3 regions of the Arthrobacter sp. 10T425 genome follow, and region 2 is predicted to be linked to each of the others. Evidence: predicted binding sites of a transcription regulator. Region 2 holds the regulator's gene; each other region holds the start of a gene.
What was found. The regulator HrcA, encoded in region 2, represses chaperone genes, less so after heat shock. The targets are predictions, from matches to a motif close to TTNGCACTCGNNNNNNNCGAGTGCNAA.

Region 1: groL (chaperonin GroEL) is a predicted target of HrcA. The motif match lies at 5,201-5,227, and genes of this name have one in related genera.
Region 3: AC1DDH_RS15105 (FmdB family zinc ribbon protein) is a predicted target of HrcA. The motif match lies at 4,915-4,941, and genes of this name have one in related genera.

What each region holds. Positions count from the first base shown of each region.
Region 1 is NZ_JBFTGZ010000006.1:88,613-96,149, forward strand. Features, by position in the region: gene AC1DDH_RS09195 (threonine/serine exporter family protein) at 1-346, shown strand, start outside; gene AC1DDH_RS09200 (siderophore-interacting protein) at 528-1,367, opposite strand; gene AC1DDH_RS09205 (uracil-DNA glycosylase) at 1,419-2,225, opposite strand; gene AC1DDH_RS09210 (DUF3263 domain-containing protein) at 2,429-2,692, shown strand; gene AC1DDH_RS09215 (LytR C-terminal domain-containing protein) at 2,786-3,424, shown strand; gene AC1DDH_RS09220 (cold-shock protein) at 3,583-3,786, shown strand; gene AC1DDH_RS09225 (ABC transporter substrate-binding protein) at 3,846-5,114, shown strand; gene groL (chaperonin GroEL) at 5,410-7,047, shown strand; gene AC1DDH_RS09235 (RNase H family protein) at 7,183-7,537, shown strand, end outside.
Region 2 is NZ_JBFTGZ010000001.1:329,686-337,222, forward strand. Features, by position in the region: gene hemW (radical SAM family heme chaperone HemW) at 1-1,052, shown strand, start outside; gene AC1DDH_RS01555 (DUF4870 domain-containing protein) at 1,180-1,599, opposite strand; gene AC1DDH_RS01560 (DUF3097 domain-containing protein) at 1,743-2,594, opposite strand; gene hrcA (heat-inducible transcriptional repressor HrcA) at 2,912-3,925, shown strand; gene dnaJ (molecular chaperone DnaJ) at 4,018-5,148, shown strand; gene AC1DDH_RS01575 (16S rRNA (uracil(1498)-N(3))-methyltransferase) at 5,151-5,939, shown strand; gene AC1DDH_RS01580 (GerMN domain-containing protein) at 5,990-6,871, opposite strand; gene srmL (PheS-related mystery ligase SrmL) at 7,271-7,537, opposite strand, start outside.
Region 3 is NZ_JBFTGZ010000013.1:22,777-30,313, forward strand. Features, by position in the region: gene AC1DDH_RS15095 (AAA family ATPase) at 1-3,417, shown strand, start outside; gene AC1DDH_RS15100 (RcpC/CpaB family pilus assembly protein) at 3,516-4,415, opposite strand; gene AC1DDH_RS15105 (FmdB family zinc ribbon protein) at 4,577-4,828, opposite strand; gene AC1DDH_RS15110 (5-formyltetrahydrofolate cyclo-ligase) at 4,968-5,630, opposite strand; gene galU (UTP--glucose-1-phosphate uridylyltransferase GalU) at 5,735-6,652, shown strand; gene AC1DDH_RS15120 (GNAT family N-acetyltransferase) at 6,658-7,278, shown strand; gene AC1DDH_RS15125 (hypothetical protein) at 7,422-7,537, shown strand, end outside.

The DNA of each region.
Region 1 (7,537 bases), on a different contig from region 2:
CCTCATCGGCGGCGACGCCCTGGGCATCGGATCCCGCTTCGCCCCGGCCCTCGCTGCCGTGGTGATCGGCCTGCTGGCCCGCGTCGTGGCCCTCCGGATGGGCGCCCCACAGCTAGTGGTGGCCGTTCCCGCCGCGCTGATTCTGCTCCCCGGACTCACTATATTCCGGTCGATGTATGTATTGACCATCGAGGAATCGGAGATTCTCATGGGCGCCGGCGGCATGCTCAACGCCGGGGCCATCGTGCTCGGTGTCGCTGCCGGCATCGTGCTCGGCGACACCTTGGCGCGGCCCCTGACGCGGAGCCTGGCGAGCAACGAACGGCGCAGGGCACGCCGCCGCTAGACCTTGCGAGGAATGCCCGTCCGGCTCCCCTAAGGCGCCGGGTTTCCCCACTTTTGCCGGGACGCGACGGCGTGTCAGCCCGCCGCGCCGGCGTGTCCCGGCGTCGTGGTGGCAAAGGTGGGGAAACTCCGCAGCGCCAAATCTCGCGCCGCCTAGTCTTGCGCCGTTAGATCTTGCCTCGCTAGATCTTGCCGATGGGGAGCTTCTTCTCCGCCTGGAAGTCGTCCTCCACCCGGCCCTTGGCCCAGTAGCCCGAGAGGGACACCTGGGCCCGCTCCAGCCCGCGCTGCACGTAGAACACGTCCCGGAGGCCCTTCATGTAGCCCCGCTCGCCGTGGGCAAAGACCTGCACCCGGCCCTCGGGCCACTCGGCGTCGCGCACCGCCGTGACCAGCAGTTCGCTCTCACCGGCGGGTGCGCCGCCGCGCAGCAGCCAGCGCAGTTCGACGCCGGCCGGCCCGGCGATGGCCTGGACGTCGGCGTCGCTGTCCACTTCGAGCAGGGCGAGGCCGCGGGCATCCTCCGGCAGGGATTCGATCGCCGCGCCGATGGCCGGCAACGCTGATTCATCGCCGGCAAACAGGTACCAGTCCGCGGCCGGATCAGGGTTGTACCCGCCGCCGGGGCCGGTGAAAGTCAGGCGATCGCCGGGCTGGGCCGAGGCCGCCCAGGGGCCGGCGAGCCCCTCGTCGCCGTGGATTACAAAGTCAATGGCCAGTTCCTGCGCCTCCGGGTCCACCCAGCGGACCGTGTAGGTCCGGGTATGCGGCCACTGACTGCGCGGCATGGTTTCCCGGATGGCCCACAAATCCAGCGGATCCGGGTATTCGACGCCGGGTTGCGGAAAGACGATCTTGACGTACCGGTCCACATAGTCGTTGTTGACGAACCCGGCGAAGCCCGGGCCCCCGGCGATGATCCGGACCATATGCGGGGAGAGCTGCTCCCTGCGCAGGACCATCAGATCGGTCTGGGGGCGCGAATTCCGGGTGGCGGTGGTGGCTGCGGGGACGGATGTCATGCAGCTAAGCCTATCCAAGAACCCCCGGCGGGAGCTTTGCGCGGGGGCCTGTTACGGCAACGGCGGAAGCTCCCAGTCGACCGTCCCGTTGCCTTGTTGCAGCAGCAGGGCGTTGGCCCGGCTGAACGGCCGGGACCCGAAGAAACCGCGCGAGGCCGATAGCGGGCTGGGGTGGGCGCTGGCGATCACGGCTGCGGACCCCAGCAGCGGCCGCACGGACTCGGCATCCTTCCCCCACAGGATCGCCACCAGGGGGGCATGGCCCGCACCGGATACGGACGAGCGGCCGGCGACTGCCCGGATGGCCGCCGCCGTCACGGCCTCCCAGCCCTTGTTCCGGTGCGAGCCCGCCGCGCCGGCACGGACGCTGAGCACCCTGTTGAGCAGCAGTACGCCTTGGTCCGCCCAGTGGCTGAGGTCCCCGTGGACGCGCGGGGGGAAGCCGAGATCGGCCTGAAGTTCCTTGTAGATGTTTGCCAGGCTGCGGGGGATCGGCCGGGTGGCGCCGTCCACGGCGAAGGACAACCCCACGGCGTGCCCCGGCGTCGGATATGGGTCCTGGCCCACCACCAGCACGCGGACGCCGGCCAGGGGCTGCCGGAAAGCCCGCAGCAGGTTTGCCGGCGAGGGCAGTACGCCGTGCCCGGCGGCCACTTCGCCCGCGACAAAGGCGAGGGCTTCGCGCAACTCCGCCTCCACCGGCGCCAGCGGCTCCGCCCAGTCAGGAGCAACCAGCGCGTCCAGCGGCCGGCGCGCCAGGTCCTCGAAACTGAGGGCGTCCGCGGCTGCGGGCTCCAGCTCGAACAGCGCGTCGGGTTCACTGGCGGGGTCAAACTCGGCATCAAACACAGCACCCATTCTTCCCCAGCTGCGGCCCGTTTCTGCGCCCGCCCGAATGACAACCCTGTCATTCGGCCGTAGCATTGGGACTGACTTTTTAACGGATACCAGCCAGGTTTTTCGGAATCAACCAGGAGTGTGTCGTGGCCGAAACAGCGCAAGAGCACGTGCTCGCGGGGGATTCTGCCGGATTCCCAACCGCCGGCGCGGGCCCGGACGGGGTGTCCGCGGAGTCTGCGCTGAGCGCCCGCGACCAGCAGATGCTGGCCTTGGAGCGGCAATGGTGGAAGTACGCCGGGGCCAAGGAACAGGCCATCCGCGAGCTGTTCGATCTGTCCGCCACGCACTACTACCAGATCCTCAATGCCCTCATCGATACCGAGGATGCGCTGGCCCACGATCCCATGCTGGTCAAGAGATTGCGTAGACTACGTACATCACGCCAACGTGCCCGCACTGCCCGTCGTCTGGGAACAGATTCGTAAAGTCGCGTCACGAGCAGCCGGATGCGCACGTCCTGTTGCGTCCGTTCCGGCCTCGGGCACCCCGTATGAAATCAGCAAGGACGTCGTTTTACCATGACCAAATACGCTCGGGATGAATTTGATCGGGTCCCGGAGACCTCTACCCGGCAGGGAGTCCACCGGGCCGTCGCGGCATCGCGGCGGCGGAGCCTGGCGCCGATCCTGGCGGCTGGCTGCGTAGCCCTGGCCATCGGCCTGGTGGCCTTCCTGATCCTGCCGAAGCTCGGCTTCTCCGCAGGCCAGGCCGCGGCCGTGACGGCCGGTGGCAGCGCGTCCGCATCTGCCAGCAGCAGCCCGTCCGCCACGAGCACCATGAGCCCCAGTCCCACGCCGACGAGCCCGGAGCCGGCCGGCACGGACGCCGCCGCCGCGCCGGCGGCTTCGCCGTCAGCTACGCCGAGCGCCACAGCCGCCGCCGTCGACAAGACGCAGCCGGTGACGATCTACAACGCGACCACCACCGCCGGCCTCGCCACCCGCGTCGGCGGCACCGTCACCTCCGACGGCTGGGTCCTGGGCGAGACAGGCAACTGGGGCGGTGTCCCGCAACAGACGTCGGTGATCTTCTACAGCGGCGTCGAGCAGAAGGACAATGCGGAGGCACTCGGAGCCCTCCTCGGCGTCGACACCCTCGTGGACTCTGCCGAGTTCAACATGCCCCTTGTCGTCGTTCTCGGCCCCGGCTACCAGTAGCCAATCCGGTTACGCCTCAATAACTATTAGGCGGCGGCCCTGCCCGCCGCCGGCGTTCCTGGGGGACGCTGTGGGTACAGTATCTGCGGATTTCTCTTCGCAGTCCGCGGCGCACATCGAGGTGGGCCGCACGCAAGCTAGCTGAAAGTGTGGACACCATGGCACTGGGAACCGTCAAATGGTTCAACGCCGAAAAGGGCTACGGCTTCATCGCCGTGGACGGTTCCGAGAACGACGTCTTCGTGCACTGGTCAGCGATCGTCGGGGAAGGCTACCGCGCCCTGGACGAGGGCCAGCGGGTGGAACTGGAAGTCGGCGAGGGCGAAAAGGGCCCGCAGGCCGAAAGCGTCCGGCCCGCCTAGTGGTACTGGCTGCCGTCACGAACGCCCCAAGGAACGCGGCCGGGCGCCGCGGAGGACATTTGCCGCTGGGCCGCGCCCTGGCGGCGGGCACAGTAGCGGCCCTGGCCCTGACGGGCTGCCTGGGCCCCGCGGGCAGTGCCCGCGTGGCCAGCGCCGACGCCAGCGGTGACGGCATCCTGCGCATCGGCCTGATCCTGGACAACACGGGCAAGCAGAACTTCCTCAACGCCTCCGAGCTCGCGGCGGCCAAACTTGCCGTCAAGGAGATCAACGCTGCCGGCGGGCACAAAGGCAAACCGGTGGAGCTGCTGCCGGAAACCATCAGCACGGACACCGCCGCCCAGGCGAAAGCGCTGGTTGCCGCCAAGGCCGACGTCGTGATCGGCCCGACCGATTCCAGCCGTGCCCCGGCCGCCATCGACGTGCTCGCCAACGCCAAGGTAGCCGTGATCTCCCCGGCCAACACCGCCGCCGCGCTCAGCAACTACAAGAGCGGCGGCTACTATTTCCGCACCTCGGCCGCCGACATCGCCCAGGCATCCGTCCTCGCCAAACTGGTCAAAGACGGCGGCGCCAGGACCCTGGCGGTCCTGCATGAGGAAGGCGACTACGGCAAAGACGTCGCCGCCGCCGTCGGCGGCGCGGCGAAACAGTCCGGACTGGAGGTCGTGGCGGACTCGGAGTTCACCCCCGGCCAGGCTCAGCAGGCTGTCGCCGCCGCTAAGGCCGCCAACCCCGACGCCGTCATCCTGGTCTCGCGCGACGGCGCACAGGGCGCCATCGCCGAGCTGAACAACGCCGGCCTCGCCGGCAAGAAGCTGGTCCTCAGTGACGGAGCAGTCAGCAAGTACGGCTCTGGCCTGGGCGCCCGGGCGCTCGAGGGTGCACGCGGGATCCTGCCCGGCGTGTTTCCCTCCGCCGCCTTTCAGGCGGACCTCGTGGCCGTTGATCCCGGGCTGAAGGACATGGTGTTCGCCGCCGAGACGTACGACGCCGTCGTCCTGGCCGCCGTCGCCGCCGCCGCCGCAGAGGACGACGCCGGCACTTCCATCGCGGCGTCCCTCGTCGCGGTCTCCGGCGGAACCCCGGCAGCAGGCGGAACCGGGGCCGGCGGCAGCCAGCCGCCCAGCGAGTCATGCACGAGCTACAAAGACTGCGTCGGCGTCCTCCGGGCAGGCCAGCGGCCGGACTACGACGGCCAGTCCGGACGGATCAACTTTGATGCCCACGGCGACATCACCGAAGCGAACTACATGGTTTCGACCTACGGCGAGGACAACCTGCCCACGGTGGACGGCACAGAAGCCGCGAGCAGCAGCGGCGGCTGATCGCTCGTAGCGTATTGTGCCCGCGTGGTGGCCGGTTCCGGCCTGCCACTGCTTGCACTCTCCCCGGGGGAGTGCTAATTATTGATTTAGCACTCCAGCGCACTGACTGCTAACACGACGCCCGGTCCGCCCGGCCGCGAAGTGGGGCAGCCGGTCCAGGAGCTAAAGAAACACCTTGCTGGGGTGAGATCCCGGACCCGGCGGCATACAGAGGCCGCGGGGTTGGGATCGTCCGTCGCGGGCACCACAGCGAAGGTTCATTCTTAACGACTGTCCCGAAAGGACTACTGCCGTTATGGCCAAGATCATTGCATTTGATGAAGAGGCACGCCGCGGTCTTGAGCGGGGCCTGAACATCCTCGCCGACGCCGTCAAGGTCACCCTCGGCCCGCGGGGACGCAACGTCGTCCTCGAAAAGAAGTGGGGCGCCCCCACGATCACCAACGATGGTGTTTCCATCGCCAAGGAGATCGAGCTGGACGATCCCTACGAAAAGATCGGCGCCGAGCTGGTCAAGGAAGTTGCCAAGAAGACGGATGACGTCGCAGGCGACGGCACCACCACGGCAACCGTGCTGGCACAGGCCCTGGTCAAGGAAGGCCTGCGCAACGTAGCGGCCGGCGCTGACCCGCTGTCCCTCAAGCGCGGCATCGAGAAGGCTGTTGACGCGGTCACCGTCGAGCTCCTGGCCTCCGCCAAGGAAATCGAGACCAAGGAAGAGATCGCCGCCACCGCGTCCATCTCCGCCGGCGACAACGAGATCGGCGCCCTGATCGCCGAAGCCCTCGACAAGGTCGGCAAGGAAGGCGTCATCACCGTCGAGGAGTCGAACACGTTCGGCCTCGAGCTGGAGCTGACCGAAGGCATGCGCTTCGACAAGGGCTACATCTCCGCCTACTTCGTCACCGACGCTGAGCGCCAGGAAACGGTCCTTGAGGATCCGTACATCCTGATCGTCAACTCCAAGATCTCCAACGTCAAGGAACTGGTTGCTGTCCTGGAAAAGGTCATGCAGTCCAACAAGCCGCTGCTGATCATTGCCGAAGACATCGAGGGCGAGGCCCTGGCCACCCTGATCGTCAACAAGATCCGCGGCACCTTCAAGTCCGTCGCCGTCAAGGCTCCGGGCTTCGGCGACCGCCGCAAGGCGCAGCTGGCCGACATCGCCATCCTCACCGGTGGCCAGGTCATCTCCGAGGAAGTCGGCCTCAAGCTTGAGACCGCCGGACTCGAACTCCTTGGCAAGGCCCGCAAGGTTGTTGTCACCAAGGACGAGACCACGATCGTCGAGGGTGCAGGCGACGCCGACCAGATCGCCGGCCGCGTGTCCCAGATCCGCGCCGAGATCGAGAACTCCGATTCCGACTACGACCGCGAGAAGCTGCAGGAGCGCCTGGCCAAGCTGGCCGGCGGCGTTGCAGTCATCAAGGCCGGCGCCGCAACCGAGGTCGAGCTCAAGGAACGCAAGCACCGCATTGAGGACGCCGTCCGCAACGCCAAGGCTGCTGTCGAAGAGGGCATCGTCGCCGGCGGTGGCGTTGCCCTGATCCAGGCCGGCGCCAAGGCATTCGCGAACCTGCAGCTCTCCGGTGACGAAGCAACCGGCGCGAACATCGTCCGCGTTGCCATCGACGCCCCGCTGAAGCAGATCGCCTTCAACGCCGGCCTCGAGCCCGGCGTCGTCGTGGACAAGGTCCGCGGCCTGCCCGCAGGCCACGGCCTCAACGCCGCCACCGGCGAGTACGTCGACCTGCTGGCCGCCGGCATCAACGACCCGGTCAAGGTAACCCGCTCTGCCCTGCAGAACGCGGCTTCCATCGCCGGCCTCTTCCTCACCACCGAGGCCGTTGTAGCCGACAAGCCCGAGAAGGGTGGCGCCCCGATGGGCGGCGGCGACGACATGGGCGGCATGGGCGGCATGGGCGGTTTCTAACCACCCGCGCCAGCCATCACCGGCTGTTCGACGACGGCGGTCCCACCTTCGGGTGGGGCCGCCGTCGCCGGTTAAGCGCTGCCCCTGTCCAAGGGAGCGTCGGTGGGCGTCGGCGGGTTCTGGCAGGATAGGTCAGTGACGATTACAGCAGCGGCCGACGGTTCGGCCTTAGGAAATCCTGGCCCGGCCGGCTGGGCCTGGTACGTGAATGACGACTGCTGGCGGGCCGGGGGGTGGCCCCACGGCACGAACAACCAGGGCGAACTGATGGCGGTGCTGGACCTGTTCCGGGCAACGGCGCACATGCCCAGGGAAGACCTGCTGATCCTCTGCGACAGCCAGTACGTCATCAACGCCGTGACCAAGTGGATGCCCGGCTGGAAACGCAAGGGCTGGCGCAAAGCCGACGGCAAGCCGGTGCTGAACGTGGACCTCCTCAAGGACATCGACCAGGCGCTCGTGGGCCGCAAGTACACCTTCGAGTGGGTGC
Region 2 (7,537 bases):
ACGCCTACGCCGCCACCGCGATCGCGGAAGTGGAGTTCGCCGCCGCGGCCCTGAAGGGCAGCGGCCTGCCCGGCCGCCCCCTCAGCACGGTCTTCTTCGGCGGCGGCACCCCCACCCTGCTGCCGGCGGAGGACCTGGCGCGCATACTCAGCGCCGCGATCGACGCCTGGGGACTGCAGCCCGGCGCCGAGGCGACCACCGAGGCGAACCCCGATTCCGTCACGCCCGCATCCCTGCAGCTGCTGGCCGACGCCGGGTTCACCCGCGTTTCGTTCGGCATGCAGTCGGCTGTGCCGCACGTCCTGAAGGTCCTGGACCGCACCCACACGCCCAGCCGGGTGCCCGAGGCGGTGCAGTGGGCGCGTAATGCCGGGCTCTCGGTCAGCCTCGACCTCATTTACGGGACGCCGGGGGAGTCTTTGGCGGACTGGCGCTACTCGCTCGAGACCGCACTGTCCTACGCCCCCGACCACATCAGCGCCTATGCCCTGATCGTTGAAGACGGCACCAAGCTTGCCGCGCAGATCCGCCGTGGCGAAGTGTCGGAAATCGACGACGACGACCACGCCGCCAAATACGAACTCGCCGACGAACTGATTTCCGCCGCCGGGCTCAACTGGTACGAGGTCAGCAACTGGTCCCGCACCCCCGAACAGGCCTGCCGGCACAACCTCGCTTACTGGCGTGGGGACGACTGGTGGGGCATCGGGCCGGGGGCGCACTCGCACGTGGGCGGCGTCCGCTGGTGGAACGTCAAGCACCCCACCGCCTACGCCAACCGCCTCGGCGCCGGCGCCTCACCCGCCGCCGGACGCGAAACGCTGGACTCTGAAACCCGCAACGTGGAACGGGTCATGCTCGAGGCCCGGCTCAATTCCGGGCTCGACATCCCAAGCCTCGGCGGCCTGGGGGACACCGGCAGGCACGCTGTGGCGGGGCTGATCGCGGACGGCCTCGTGGACCCCGCGGCGGCTTTCAAAGGCCGGCTCATTCTCACCCTTAAGGGCCGGCTGCTGGCCGACGCCGTCGTCCGCAGGATCCTGCCGGACTAGTCTGGCCGGCAAAACTTCCACGACTTGGTTGCCCGCATCAGCGGCCACAACACCCTGCCACACAAAAGAGAGCCGGCCGCTGCCCCTGACGGGCGGCGGCCGGCTCTCGTGCTTGGGTCCGGGCCGGCTATTTGATCCAGCGCAGGTTGAACTCGTAGCGGTGCGGCTGGCCGCGGTTGACGTGGATGCCTGCCGCCACCGAGAAGCACGTCACGGCGATCCAGATCACCGTGGCGAGCACGGCGAAGAGGTTGCCCACCACCGGGATGAAGACCAGCAGATTGGCCAGTACCGCGGCCAGGGTCGGCGGCAAGGTGAAATTGAGGGCTTCCTTGGATTCCTGTGCCGTGAACGGGCCGCGGTCCTTGAAGATGAGGTAGATCAGCAGCGACGGCACGCAGCCCAGGATGCCGCCGAAGTGCGCGAGCGTGGCCCACTGGCGGTCCTCGCTGGCCGTCAGCGGCAGCGCGTTTGCCGGAACGCCATGGTACGGGGGCTGGCCATGGCCAGCCTGATTGCCCGTGTGTTCGCGTGCGTTATCTGCCACGGTGTAGCCCTTCGGATTGCGGTGATGCGTTGCTGCCTGGGTTGTGCCTGAAATAGCCGGGACCGCACTGGAAGCGCGGCCGCCGTTTCAAGAATACTTGCTCGGGCAAGGAAATGGAGATCAGGGGCGGCCGCCGCGGCGGACTAGGGCACGGTGAGGAAGTCAATGACCTCTTCCACGCGGCCAAGCAGCGACGCCTCCAGATCAGCGTAGCTGCGGACAGCCCCCAGGAGTTTCTGCCAGCCGAGGCCGATGTCCTCCTTCGTGGAGTGGGGCCACCCGAAAGCCATCAGGATCCCGGTCTTCCAGTCCGTGCCGCGGGGGATCACGGGCCACTGCTCGATCCCCAGGACCGAGGGCCGGATGGCCTGCCACACGTCCACGTAGGGGTGCCCCACAATCAGGACGTTGCCTGCGGCGCCCGGTGAGGCCATGACGGCGTCGGCGATCCGCGACTCCTTGGAGTCGGCCACCAGGTGGTCTACGAGCACGCCGAGGCGCCGGCCGGGGCCCGGGCCGAAGTCCGCCACGGCGGACGCGAGGTCGTCAATGCCGTGCAGGGGCTCGACGACGATGCCCTCCACCCGGAGGTCATCGCCCCAGACCTTCTCCACCAGCTCGGCGTCGTGCTTTCCTTCCACCCAGATGCGGCTGGCCTTGGCCACCTGTGCGCGCTGCCCGGCCACCCGCACCGAGCCCGACGCCGTGCGGCCGGCACCGGCGGCCGGTGCCGTCCTTTTCGGGGCCGGCGGCATCAGGCGGATGGGCTGGCCGTCCAAGAGGAAGCCGAAGCCGAGGCGGAAGGACCGCGACTTGCCCCGCCGGTCCTCCAGCGCCACCACGTGCATGCCGCCGGACTTCTCCACGCGGGTTACGGCGCCCACCCAGCCGGACTGGACCTCCTCGAGGACCATCCCGCGTTCCACCGGGACTTCCGGCAACTGGGTCTTGGCGGGGGCGGACAGGTCCTGGGGTCCCCAGTTCTGGTACGACATCTCTTCACGCTTACTTTGCACTCGGAATGTACGGCGGTCGGTGGAACTCTCCGGGGGCCGGAACCGGACCGCGACGGCGCGGCAACGGCAGCATCTGCCACGGTCTCGGCGCCGGCGTGACGGGAATCGCGTTCCCGCGGGCCACGCCTGGAGCGAATCCAATGCTAACAACGCGGCGACTCATATTAGACTGGTTAGCACTTAGGCATGTCGAGTGCTAACCCTTGTCCTGTGGCGGGCCGTCCGTGCACCACTGGTGGACCCGGACCGGACGCGGGGGTGGCACCGGCTGCGGGACAGTCGATTGGAGGTGGAGCGTGAGCGAACCGCGCAAACTCGAAGTGCTGCGCGCCATCGTGGAGGACTACGTCCATTCGCGTGAGCCCGTTGGTTCCAAAGCGCTCGTTGAACGGCACCATCTCGGCGTCTCGAGCGCCACGATCCGAAATGACATGGCGGCGCTGGAAGACGAGGGCCTGATCACGGCACCGCACACGAGTGCAGGCCGGATCCCCACTGACAAGGGCTACCGGTTGTTCGTCGACCAGATCTCAGCGGTGAAGCCGTTGTCCCAGGCCGAGCGCCGGGCCATCCAGGCGCTGCTGGAAGGATCCGAGGACCTCGACGACATCCTTGACCGGACCGTGAGGCTCCTCTCGCACCTGACCAACCAGGTCGCCGTCGTGCAGTATCCGCTGCTCAGCCGCGCCCGGGTGCGGCACATTGAGTTCGTGCTGCTGGCGCCCAGGAAAGTGCTGGCTGTTCTGATCGCTGACACGGGCAAGGTGGAGCAGCGCGTGATCGACGTCGGGCAGGACATTCCCGACGACGCGCTGTCGGAATTGCGGAGCAGTTTTCTGGCCAGCCTCTCCGGTACGCCGCTGAGCCTGATGCCGCAGTTGCTGCCCGCCGTCGTTGCCGGTGGCCCGCCCGCGCGGCGCGGAGCAGCCCAGGCGCTGGCCCGCGGCCTTGAGGCCCTGGCCACGAGCAGCCGTGAAGAGCGCATGGTCATGGCCGGCACCGCCAACCTGGCCCGCTCCAATGTGGACTTCCCGCTCAGCATCGGCCCCGTGCTGGAGGCCCTCGAGGAACAGGTGGTCATGCTCCGCCTGCTCAGCGAAATGGCCGAAGACCCGCGCGGCGTGACCGTCAGCATCGGCCGGGAAAACCCCTACGACGGTCTCGCCGAGGCCTCGGTCGTGGCCACCGCCTACGGGCCGGACGCCACGGCCAAGGTCGGAGTGCTTGGGCCCACCCGGATGGACTATCCCACCACCATGGCCGCCGTCCGAGCGGTGGCCCGCTACCTTTCGAGGATCCTGGGGCCCTGACAGGCCCGGGACCGAATACGACTTCTTGCCCCACAGGCAGTGCCCCACAGGCAGTACCCCACAGGCAGTACAACAAGGAAGAGATACACACTTTGAGCAGCCACTACGACGTTCTTGGAGTCTCCCGCGACGCATCGGGGGAGGAGATCAAGAAGGCCTACCGGAAACTGGCCCGGACCCTGCACCCGGACGTGAACCCCGGGGAGGACGCCTCGGACAGGTTCAAGGCCGTCACGCACGCCTACGAGGTCCTCTCCGATCCGCAGAAGCGCCGGGTCTATGACACCACCGGCAACGAGAACGGCACCGACAACGGGTTCGGCGGCGGCAGCTACTCGGGCCAGGGCTTCGCCTTCCAGGACATCTTCGAGACCTTCTTCGGCGCCGGTGGCGGCCAGGGCGGCCCGGCATCACGGGTCCGCCGCGGCCAGGACGCGCTGATCAGCGTCCGGATCGACCTCCGCGATGCGGTGTTCGGCGTGAACAAAAAGCTCGAGGTCGACACGGCCGTCATCTGCCCCACCTGCGAGGGGTCCTGCTGCCGGGAGGGCACCCACCCGGTCCGCTGCGACATCTGTGGCGGCAGCGGTCAGGTCCAGCGCGCCGTGCGGTCCATCCTGGGCCAGGTCATGACGTCCGCCCCCTGCGGGTCTTGCGAGGGCTTCGGCACCGTCATCAAGGACCCGTGCAACGAATGCAGCGGCCAGGGCCGGATCCGCAGCCGCCGCTCGCTGACCGTCAAGGTCCCGGCCGGCGTGGCCACCGGCACCCGCATCCAGCTGTCCGGCCAGGGCGAGGCCGGCCCTGCCGGCGGCCCCGCCGGGGACCTGTACGTGGAGATCAGGGTCAACAACGACGCCACTTACGTGCGCGAGGGCGATGACCTGCACGCGAGCCTCAACATTCCCATGACGGCGGCCGCCCTCGGCACCGAAATATCCCTCGACACCTTCGACGGACAGCAGGAGATCGACGTCAAGGCCGGCACCCAGTCCGGCGAGATCATCACCCTTCGCGGTCTTGGCGTCACGCACCTGCGCGGCCACGGCCGCGGCGATCTGAAGGTGCACCTGCAGGTGGAAACACCGGTCAAGCTCGATCACGTCCAGGAGGAACTTCTCCGCCAGCTGGCCAAGCACCGTGGCGAGCACCTCACGGAAGGAAAGCTTGCGGCCAGCGGCGGCGTCTTCGCCAAACTGCGGGACCGGCTCGGTAACCTGTAGCGGTGAGTAACCCGGTCTTCTTCACCGCCCCAGGCACCCTGGACCAGCAGGTCCCCGGCTCGGCCTTCGTCCTCGAGGGAACCGAGGCCCGCCACGCCGTCACCGTCAAACGGATCGGCGTCGGCGAAGCGGTCGACATCGCGGACGGCGCAGGCAAGCGCCTGACCGGCACCGTGACAGCCGTCGCTGCCGGGGAGCTGAGCGTCGAATGCGTGGACCTGGCTGAGGAACCACGGCCAGGAACACGGCTGGTCCTGGTCCAGGCCCTGGCGAAGGGCGACCGCGATGAACTGGCGGCCGAGACCGCGACCGAGTTGGGCATCGACGCCGTCATTCCCTGGCAGGCCGAGCGGTCCATTGTGCGGTGGAAGGCTGAGCGGGCCGCGAAGGCGCATGCCAAGTGGCAGTCGGTGGTGACGGCAGCCGCCAAACAGGCGCGCCGGGCATGGATTCCCGAGGTCCGGGCCGCCGTCGACGGCGCCGGGTTGCAGGCGGCCGTAACGGCGGCAGACCTCGCCGTCATCCTGCACGAAGACGCCGTGCGCCCGCTGCGGCAGGTACTCGAGGCCTGGCTGGAAAGTGTTGGGCCCGGCGATGTGGTGGCAGATGATGCCGGATCCCGTGAGGTCCTGCTGATCGTGGGTCCGGAAGGCGGCATCAGCCCGCGGGAGGTGACCCGGCTTTGCGACGCCGGCGCAGTTACGGCCCTTTTGGGGCACCATGTGCTGCGTTCGTCCACGGCCGGGCCCGCCGCGACTGTGCTGGCCAGTGACATCCTCGGCCGCTGGTGACCTGCGGCAGCCGCCGCCGCAGGTGACGTGATGCCTTGTTGAGGTGACGGCTACTTGACCGTGAACCCGCGGGTGTCCTGGAATACTTCCTTGGCGCTGTCGGATGCGTCCACCTGGGACACCCGGACCTCGTAATTGCCCGGGCCGAGGTTCACGGACAAGGTGAACAGCCCGGGCCGGGCTGCATCGGCGGAGGCGGTGGCGCTGCCGTTGAGATACGCGGTCTTGGCGTTGTCGCCGTCGCCGCCGACCTTGAGGATCGCCCAGCGGAGCTTCCCGCCCTGGACGGTGCTGCGGCCGCTGATCTTGACCGAACCGTCGGCCACGGACGTGCCCTCCTGCGGATCAATGATCCACACTGGTGCCACCATCCCGGCGCTGCGGGAGGTCGGCTCGCCCAGGCGGACATGGTTGAAGGCGACGTAGTCGGTGTGACCGTCCACCAGCACAACCACCTGGACCTGCTGTCCGGCATCGATGAGGCCGGCGCTGGCCGCGGCAGCTGTCGCCGTGTAGACGAGCTGCTGGATGGCGCGCTCGGCCATGGCCGCATCCACGTTGCTGTTGAAGGCATCAGCGGAGACATCCACCGTGATGACGTTCTTGCCGGAAATCGACGTCGCCAGCTTCTTCGGATTTTGCCAGGGCGTGAAAAAATCCGGGTCCAGTGGCTTCTGCGACATCATGACCCGCAGGGCGCGGGTGACGGGATTGTCCTGATCCGGAACGTCGCGGAACTCGCGGTAGAGAAACGCGTTGTCATTGCCACGGCCGATCCAATACACCGGAGCCTTGTTCGACGTCTGGGCAGTCTCCAGCGGTGCGCTCGTGGTGGGGGCGCCCGACGCCGGGGCGGGAATGAGCTCTGATGGGCTGCTGGAATTCGTGATGCCGCTCTGCGGCGTCGCCACGCAGCCGGACAGGACGAGCACGGCAGGCAGCGCCAACGCCAGCGCGACGCGGCGGACGCGCCCCGCCGATGGCTGCTGAACTCCACGCTTCCTGATGCCGCTGTCCCTTCGTCGTACGCCCCGCGTTCCGCGGTGATGATCCGTTTGTAGCCGTCGTCGGCCGTCGACGGCCGCCCCATCCCTCACCGGCCGGAGACCGGCCCGGCGATCCCGGGACAGCCGGATTCCAGCATGGCACACGGGCGCGGCGCGGCAGCCGGGTTTGGGCCCTGGCGTCGGAACTGCAACGGGAACGATATGAGGCCGATACAAAGTTGATACCTAATGGCGTCCGCTTGTGGTTCCTGGCACTGACATGGTCCGGCCGCGTCTCCATGCCTGCCGTGCCAGCAGCCCGATGGTGAACTGGCACGGCAGGCACTATCCTGCGATGAGTTCCTTGACGGGCCCCTCGTGCAGGGCCAGGTAGACGTCGTCCCGGATCCGATTCGCCTCCGGGTCTGTCATGGTCCGGGCGAGGGGACGCAGCACCAGGCGTATCAGTGCATTGGCCTGCCCATCGCTGAGGCGGAGTCGTTTCCTCGCCGCTGCGGGGAGGTCAGCGCAGGGCGTCAGGGCCAGGAGTTCGACACTTTCCAGATCGTCGGCCTTTGCGCCCAACGCTGTTCGCACCCGGTCTCCAAGCAC
Region 3 (7,537 bases), on a different contig from region 2:
AACACCATCGGCGCCCTGGTGGACGAGGGCAAGTCCGTCCTGGTGGTTGGCGACAGGCGGGCCAGCCTCGCCGAGATCTCCGGGCAGCTGGATGGCCTCGGCCTGGATTCGGTCCTCTTGCAGCTGACGGGCAGCGCCAGCCCGCTGCAGCTGAAGGGCCAGCTGGTCCGGGCGATCGTCCGCAACGAGAAGTCGCTGCAGCCGCAACTGAGCAACCTGCACGCCACCCTGACCGGCCACCGCCACGCCCTCATGGACCACGTAGCCTCCCTGCACAACGTCCGGGCGCGCTGGGGTTGCTCGCCGTATGAGGCCATGCAGTCCCTTGCAGAGCTGACCTCCATCCAGCCGGCACCGGCGACGACCGTCCGGCTCAAGCGCAGCGTGCTGGACAATATCCGGGACCGCGAGGAGCTCGCAGGCCGGCTCCGCCGCGCCGCCGAGCTCGGCAGCTTCAGCCGGGCGTCGACCACCAGCCCCTGGCACGGCGCGCGCCTGCTGACCCGCAAGGAGACGCAGGAAGCGCAGGGCGTTGCCCAGTCCGTTGCGGAAAAACTGCCGTTGCTGCGCGGGCGCATGGATGCCGTGGCGGAACACGCAGAGATCCGGCTCGGCCGGACCTTCGCCGAATGGGGCGAGCAGATCGAACTTCTCGTGGCCGTCCGCGAAAGTCTGGACAAGTTCACTCCCGACATCTTTGACCGGCCCGTCCACGACCTGATCTCGGCCACCGCGTCCTCTGCCTGGCGCAGGGAACGCGGGATCGAAATGCCGTCCATGCAGCGCTCACGCCTGCGCAGGGTGGCCAAGGAGTACGTCCGGCCCGGCGTGCACATCGCGGACCTGCACAGCTCCCTGGTCCTCGTGCAGGAACAGCGCGCCGCCTGGTCCGGCTACGCGACCACGCAGCGGCACCCGGCCGTGCCGTCCGGGCTGGCTGAAATCAGCGGCCTTTACCGGGAGCTCGCAGCGGAACTGGCTGAACTGGGCCTGGCTGTCAAGCACACCGCCGCCGGCGGCGACTTGGACCGCGCACCCTACGACGAACTCCTGCCCCGGGTGCGGCGGCTCGTCGCCGACACCGCGACCCTTGAAACCCTTCCGGAGCGCACGCTGCTCGTCGAAAGCATGCGAGAGCATGGCCTGGGCGAGCTTCTCGCCGACCTTGCCGAGCGCGAGGTCCCGGAGGGTTCGGTGACCGCCGAACTCGAGCTGGCCTGGTGGCAGTCGGCCCTGGAGGCCATGATCAGCGGCGATGACTACCTCGCCATGTCCGACGGCGACGCCCTGCGCCAGCTTGAGGCGGAGTACCGTCTCGCGGACAACGCCCATATCGCCAGCGGCGCTGCCCGGCTGCGCTGGAACCTGTCTGAGCGCTGGCGCGCTGCCATCGCGGCGTACCCCCGCCAGGCCGAGCTGTTGCGCAGCCTGCTGAAGGACGGCCGGGTGACCCTGGCAGCCCTGAGCGGCCAGGCGCAGGAGCTGCTGCCCACCCTGGTACCGGTGTGGTCCGTCAGCCCCTACCTCATGACGGGCCTGCTGCCGATCGAGCAGACCTTCGATGCCGTCGTGATCCTCGACGCCGAGACGACCTCGTTGCAGGCCGTCCTCCCGGCGATCGCCCGGTCCCGGCAGGTCATCGCCTTCGGCGACGAACAGATCGCCAGCCCCCGGACCTTTACCGTGGGCGTCGAACGGCTCGCCGCGGGGGAGAGCTCCTACCAAAGCGTTGAGAGCTCGTACCGGGCACTCTCTGCCGTGCTTCCGGTCTGGAACCTGAGGACCGTGTACCGTGCGGTCGATGAAGACCTGGTGCGCCAGCTCAGCAAGGGTTTTTACGGCGGGGAACTCACCCGCCTCCCGGAGGGCCAATCCGCCACAGGGCTGGACCGTACCCTCAGCGTGGAGTACCTCCCCGACGGCACGGGGCTGCCCAGCGCTGACCACGACGGCGTCGAATCGGTTGTTGCCGAGGTCAACCGCGCGGTGGAGCTGGTCTTCGAGCACGCCCGGCTCCGCCCCCGGACGTCGCTGGCCGTGGTGACCGGCAGCCTTCGCCATGCCGCCCGGATCGGCGAGGCCATCAGGGCGCAACTGCCCAACTACCCCATGCTGGGCAGCTTCTTCACTGCGGGGGATGAGTCCTTCCGCGTAGTGGATCTGGAACGGGCCCAGGGCCTGGTCCGCGACCACGTCATTTTTTCCCCGGGCTATGGCCGTACCCCGCATGGGCGCACCCTCCACAGCCTCGGGCCGCTTTCCGCCGAAGGTGGCCGAGCAAAATTCGCCCTGGCGATGACGCGTGCCCGCCGGTCCCTGCACGTGCTCAGCTGCTTCCGGCCCGAAGACCTTGATGTCAGCCGCCTCAGCCACGGCGCCGTGGACTTCTACGAGCTCCTGGACCGTGAGATCGCGGGCAACACGGATCTTGGCAGCCCCGCCTCCCGGGCCGCGGCCAGCGAGCAGGCGCTCGGCGCCGATCCGCTCGTGGCCGACCTGGGTGACCGGCTCCGGGCCCGCGGGGCACGTGTGTGGCACCAGTACGACGGCGTCCTGAACATGGTGGCGGCCGCCGATCCGATGACCACGATCGGCCAGGACGATGCGGAGATTCCCCGTCCGGTGGCGATCGAGTCGGACGGTACCAGCCACTACCGGCGAATGAGCGTCCGCGAACGGAGCAGGCTCCGGCCGCAGCTCCTGGAGCGGCTTGGCTGGCGGTACATGCCCCTGTGGACCATAGAGGTCTTCACCGACCCCTCGGCCTGCGCCGACCGGATTGGCGGCTACCTCGGGTTGGAGAAGCCCGCCGTGTCCAGCCGGCTGCGGACATCGCACGGGTTCTTCGACGACGGCATCGAACACCTGGCGATCGACGAGGCGCGGGCCGCCGAGTACCACGTGGCGGCCGAACCCTCGGGACAGGTGTTCCGCGGCCATGAAACTGCCGGCCAAGAATTCCGCCGGCAGGCACCAGCATCAGCAATGACAGGCAATACAGGCAGTAAGGAGGCCGGCGGCATGAGTGCAGACGGCATCACTGGCAACACCGGCAAGACCGGCAACACGAACGACGCCGGCAACACGAACGACGCCGGCGCCACCGGCGCCCGCGAAGCCGGCGCGGCGGGCGCCGCGGCCGACACCGCGGGGCCGAAGACCGGTGAGTCGACGGGGGCCGCGGCCGACACCGCAGGGTCGAAGGCCGGCGAATCGACCGGGGAATCGACCGGCGACGGGCCGGACCAGGAGGCCGCGAAGGAGACGTCGCGCCGTTCGGACGCACAGGCCACCGTTCCGGAGGGTGTGCTGCCGAACAAGGCGGCGGAAGACGACCCCCGGCGCTGGGGTGACCAGCCTGATAATTACGATCACGACGCCTGGCTCCAGGAACAGAAGCCGCCGCACTGGGGCTGACGGGCCGCGCCCGCAGCCCAGAGCCTGCGGGCGCGGCCCGCGTCGGAGCCTACGGCCCGGGCCACTGGCCCGGCGGAAACGCCCTGCTGGCTGGACGGCTAGCCCGGCGGTGACGCCACAAGCACGAAAAACAATTTGCCCTGGGTAGACGCGCCCGCCAGCCTGCGGGCCTGGTCGGCCGTCGCTGCCACCACCACCAGCCCGTCAGTCTCCGCAGTGGCGGGCCAGGAGCCGGCTTTGCCGCCCTGCGTCGACGTCCAGAGCACTGGTACGGCTTCGGCCAGGATTTGGCTTTCGCCGGGTTGTTCCATGCCGTTGCCGGCAGTGAGCACCACGTTGACGAGCTGCCCGGGGGAGACCAGCTGGATGGAGGCCGGATCTGCCATCCTCAGCGGCACGGCCGCAGAGCCTCGCGGGCTTCCGGCGAGCAGGCCCGGTCCCAGGATCTGGGCGTCGGTGAGGAGCTGGCCCTGGCGCAACGGTGCGGCCAGCTGTTTTCCCTCGAACGCGGTCTCGCTGCCGGGGCTGCCCGCAGGAATAAGGCCGGGTGGCACGCTGATCCTACTGAGATCGCCGGGTTCCAGGGACTTTCCAGCGGGCAGATCGGCCGCGGCGGCGAAGGCTGCGACAGTGTCAGTGGGCGCTGGAGCCAGTTGCTGAACTGTCAGTCCGGCGGGGATGCAGAACAGGAGGGCCGCGATAAGCCGCCGGTTCCGATTCAGCCAGCCGCGCAGGCGGCGCCACGACGGACGGCCGCGGGGCGGACGCCGGCGGGGTTTCACGGGACCGATCCGGCTCCGGAACGGAAGGCCTGCGGCGGAAAACGTGGCGGCAGGAAGGCTCGTTGGACGGATACCGGTACGGGACCAGCGGCCGGGGCCAGCTTCAGGCATTGCGGCGCGGAAAGGCCTGAACAAAGGCGTGGAAGACGGCACAGGCGCCGCCGGGGCAGCCGTCTTGAACGAAGGCGGGGAAACCGCGGTGAGGAAAAGTTCCATGCCGCCACGCTACGGATCCGCGCAGAGCGGCGGCAGCCGCGGAACGTCCTATGTGGACAACGGCAACAGCGGCAACGGCAACAGCGGACAGGGATTCAGGCAGTGCCCAGAATCAGCCGGCCGGAGCCCAGCCGGCGGCCGGCGCCAATCCGGCAGGTACCTTAGCTGGCCGCTGCGGCGGGCGCGGGGCTGGCCGCGGGAGCTGCAGGAGCCGGGGAAACCGTGCTGCCCTTGGCGTCGCGCGAATCGGTCCGGTAGAAGCCGGAGCCCTTGAACACTACGCCGACGCTGTTGAACTTCTTGCGCAGCGTGCCCTGGCACTCGGGGCAGGACGTCAAGGAGTTGTCGCTGAACGACTGCACGATCTCGAAGGCGTGGCTGCAGTCCTTGCAGGCGTATGCATACGTGGGCACTGGAAATCCTCCTCAGGGGCAATCGAGCAGGTCCCGTACTGCGGAGTCCGGATCACCGCCGATATGTCTATCGACCTGTTCCGTCCTTAGCAGTCGCAGGGCCTGAGTGCCAATTCTATCACCTTGGCGGGGTCCCGGATCAGGCGGGCCGGGATCGGCCGAGCCGGACGATCCCGCCCGGGGTCAGCGCCGTGTCGACTTTCCGGTCGAACGACTCCGCGGGGATGCTGCCTGCGGGCAGCACCTCCGTGTCATAGACGACGGCGGCAGTCGGCAACGCGACAGCGTCGGCCGCAGGGTCGGCCGCCCCGGCGTCCGCCCCGTCGGATGCGGAGGACATGGCAGCCAGGGCGGCAAGGAACTTGTCGTAGTAGCCGCCGCCTTGCCCGATTCGGTTGCCCGAGAAATCCACCGCGGTGGCCGGCAGGAAGATTGCGGTGGCGTCCCGCATGACTTCGGTTCCGTGGCGCTCTCCGACAGGCTCCTGGATGGGCGCGTACCGGCTGCGGACAAACCCGGACTGGGGAGTCCAGTACACCCAGCTGAGCTCGATGTCGGGTTCGCAAACGGGCAGCAGCACCCGGTGCCCGGCCTCGACCAGGGCAGTCAGCAGTGGCAATGTGGGCGGTTCGGCACCCACCCCGAGGTACGCCGCGAAGGTGCCCTGGCGGCCGCGGCCAAGCCCGGAGGCCCAAGCGAGCCCGTGGCTGGCGATGCCCGCCGCGGCGGTGTCCTGTGCGGCCAGCGGGAGTGCGGAACGCGCCGCCCTGTGGCTGGAGCGAATTTCCTCTTTTGACGCCATCTTGGCCCGTCCTCTGCCTTTTGCGGCCGCGCTGCACCGGGGGGCCCGGCAGGCGGTTCGCATAATGATTACGCAATGATTGGTCCCTCCGTTAGATTAGTCGTGTGAATACACCCATCGCTTCCGTCCGCAAGGCCGTTATCCCCGCCGCGGGCCTTGGTACCAGGTTTCTCCCGGCCACAAAGGCCATGCCCAAGGAAATGCTGCCTGTCGTTGACAAGCCGGCCATCCAGTACGTCGTCGAGGAGGCCGTGAATGTCGGCCTGAACGACATCCTGATGATCACTGGCCGCAACAAGCGGGCGTTGGAGGACCACTTCGACCGCGTCCCCGCGCTGGAGTCCACCCTGGAGGCGAAGGGTGACACTGCGAAGCTCGAATCCATCCAGGCCGCCAGCAACCTCGGTGACATCCACTACGTCCGCCAGGGCGATCCCATGGGCCTCGGCCACGCCGTCCTCCGGGCCAAGCAGCACGTCGGGCATGAGCCGTTCGCCGTCCTCCTTGGAGATGACCTCATTGACGCCCGCGATGAGCTCCTCAGCACCATGATCGAGGTCCAGGCCAAGACCGGCGGGTCAGTGGTCGCTCTGATCGAGGTGGACCCGTCCCAGATCAGTGCCTACGGCTGCGCGGACGTCGAGGCAATCGGCGGTGAGGACTACGTCCGCATCAACCAGCTCGTGGAGAAGCCCGATGTCGCGGACGCCCCGTCCAACCTGGCCGTGATTGGCCGCTACGTGTTGCACCCGGCCGTCTTTGAAGTGCTGGAGCGCACCGCGCCCGGCCGCGGCGGGGAAATCCAGCTCACGGACGCCCTGCAGGAACTCTCGGCCGGCACCGGCGAGGGCTACGGCGTGTACGGCGTCATCTTCCGCGGCCGCCGCTACGACACCGGCGACAAGCTCAGCTACCTCAAGGCCTGTGTCCAGCTCGCCTGCGACAGTGAGGACCTCGGCCCGGGCCTGCGCGAATGGCTGCCCGGCTTCGCGTCCAGCCTGGCCCCCAGCCTCGCCAAATAACTCCCGTGGGGGGCAGCTTCACCTGGCCGGTGACCTTGGAGAGCGGCGAAATCGTGTTGCGCCCGATCCGGTACCGGGACCGCAAGGAGTGGACAGCGCTCAGGTCCCGCAACTGCGAGTGGCTGGCCCCCTGGGAGGCATCGAACCCGGTCCCCGGCGGCGGCCTGCCGGACTACCGGCAGATGGTGCGCTCGCTCAAGGCCCAGGCCGCGCAGGCCACGGCCCTGCCGTTCGTCATCGCGGAATGGACACCAGACCATCAGGCGCCGGTGATCGTGGGGCAGCTGACGGTGTCCTCGATTGTCTGGGGGTCGGCCATGATGGCGACGCTTGGCTATTGGGTCGACAAGGAACGGGCCGGCCGGGGGATCGCCCCGACCGCCGTGGCCATGGCGACCGACTATTGCTTCGGCGCCCTTGGCCTGCACCGCATGGAGATCAACATCAGGCCGGAGAACGCGCCGAGCCTGCGCGTGGTGGAAAAACTCGGGTTTCGTGATGAGGGATTCCGGCCCAGGTTCCTGCACATCAACGGTGAATGGGCAGACCACCGGACGTTCGCGCTCACGGCTGAGGAAGTGCCGGAAGGCCTCCTCGCGCGGTGGCTGAGAACCCGCCAGTCCTGAGGCCCATGAGAGCCGCCTGACCAGCCACGACGCCCCGACGCCGGCCAGTCGCCGCTGCGCGCGCGACACACCCCTGACAATGCGGGGCAGCACCCCATATACCTCATACGGTTTTGAGTGTGGACTTCCCTCTTAGCAGCTCTGTGATCCTTGTCATTGCTGTTGCGCTCTGGATCGTGTGGGTGGCGCCTTACGTTCTCCGGAACGGACGCCACCAGCTGCAGCCTGCAGGCGACTTCCTGGCGGATGTCATTGACAT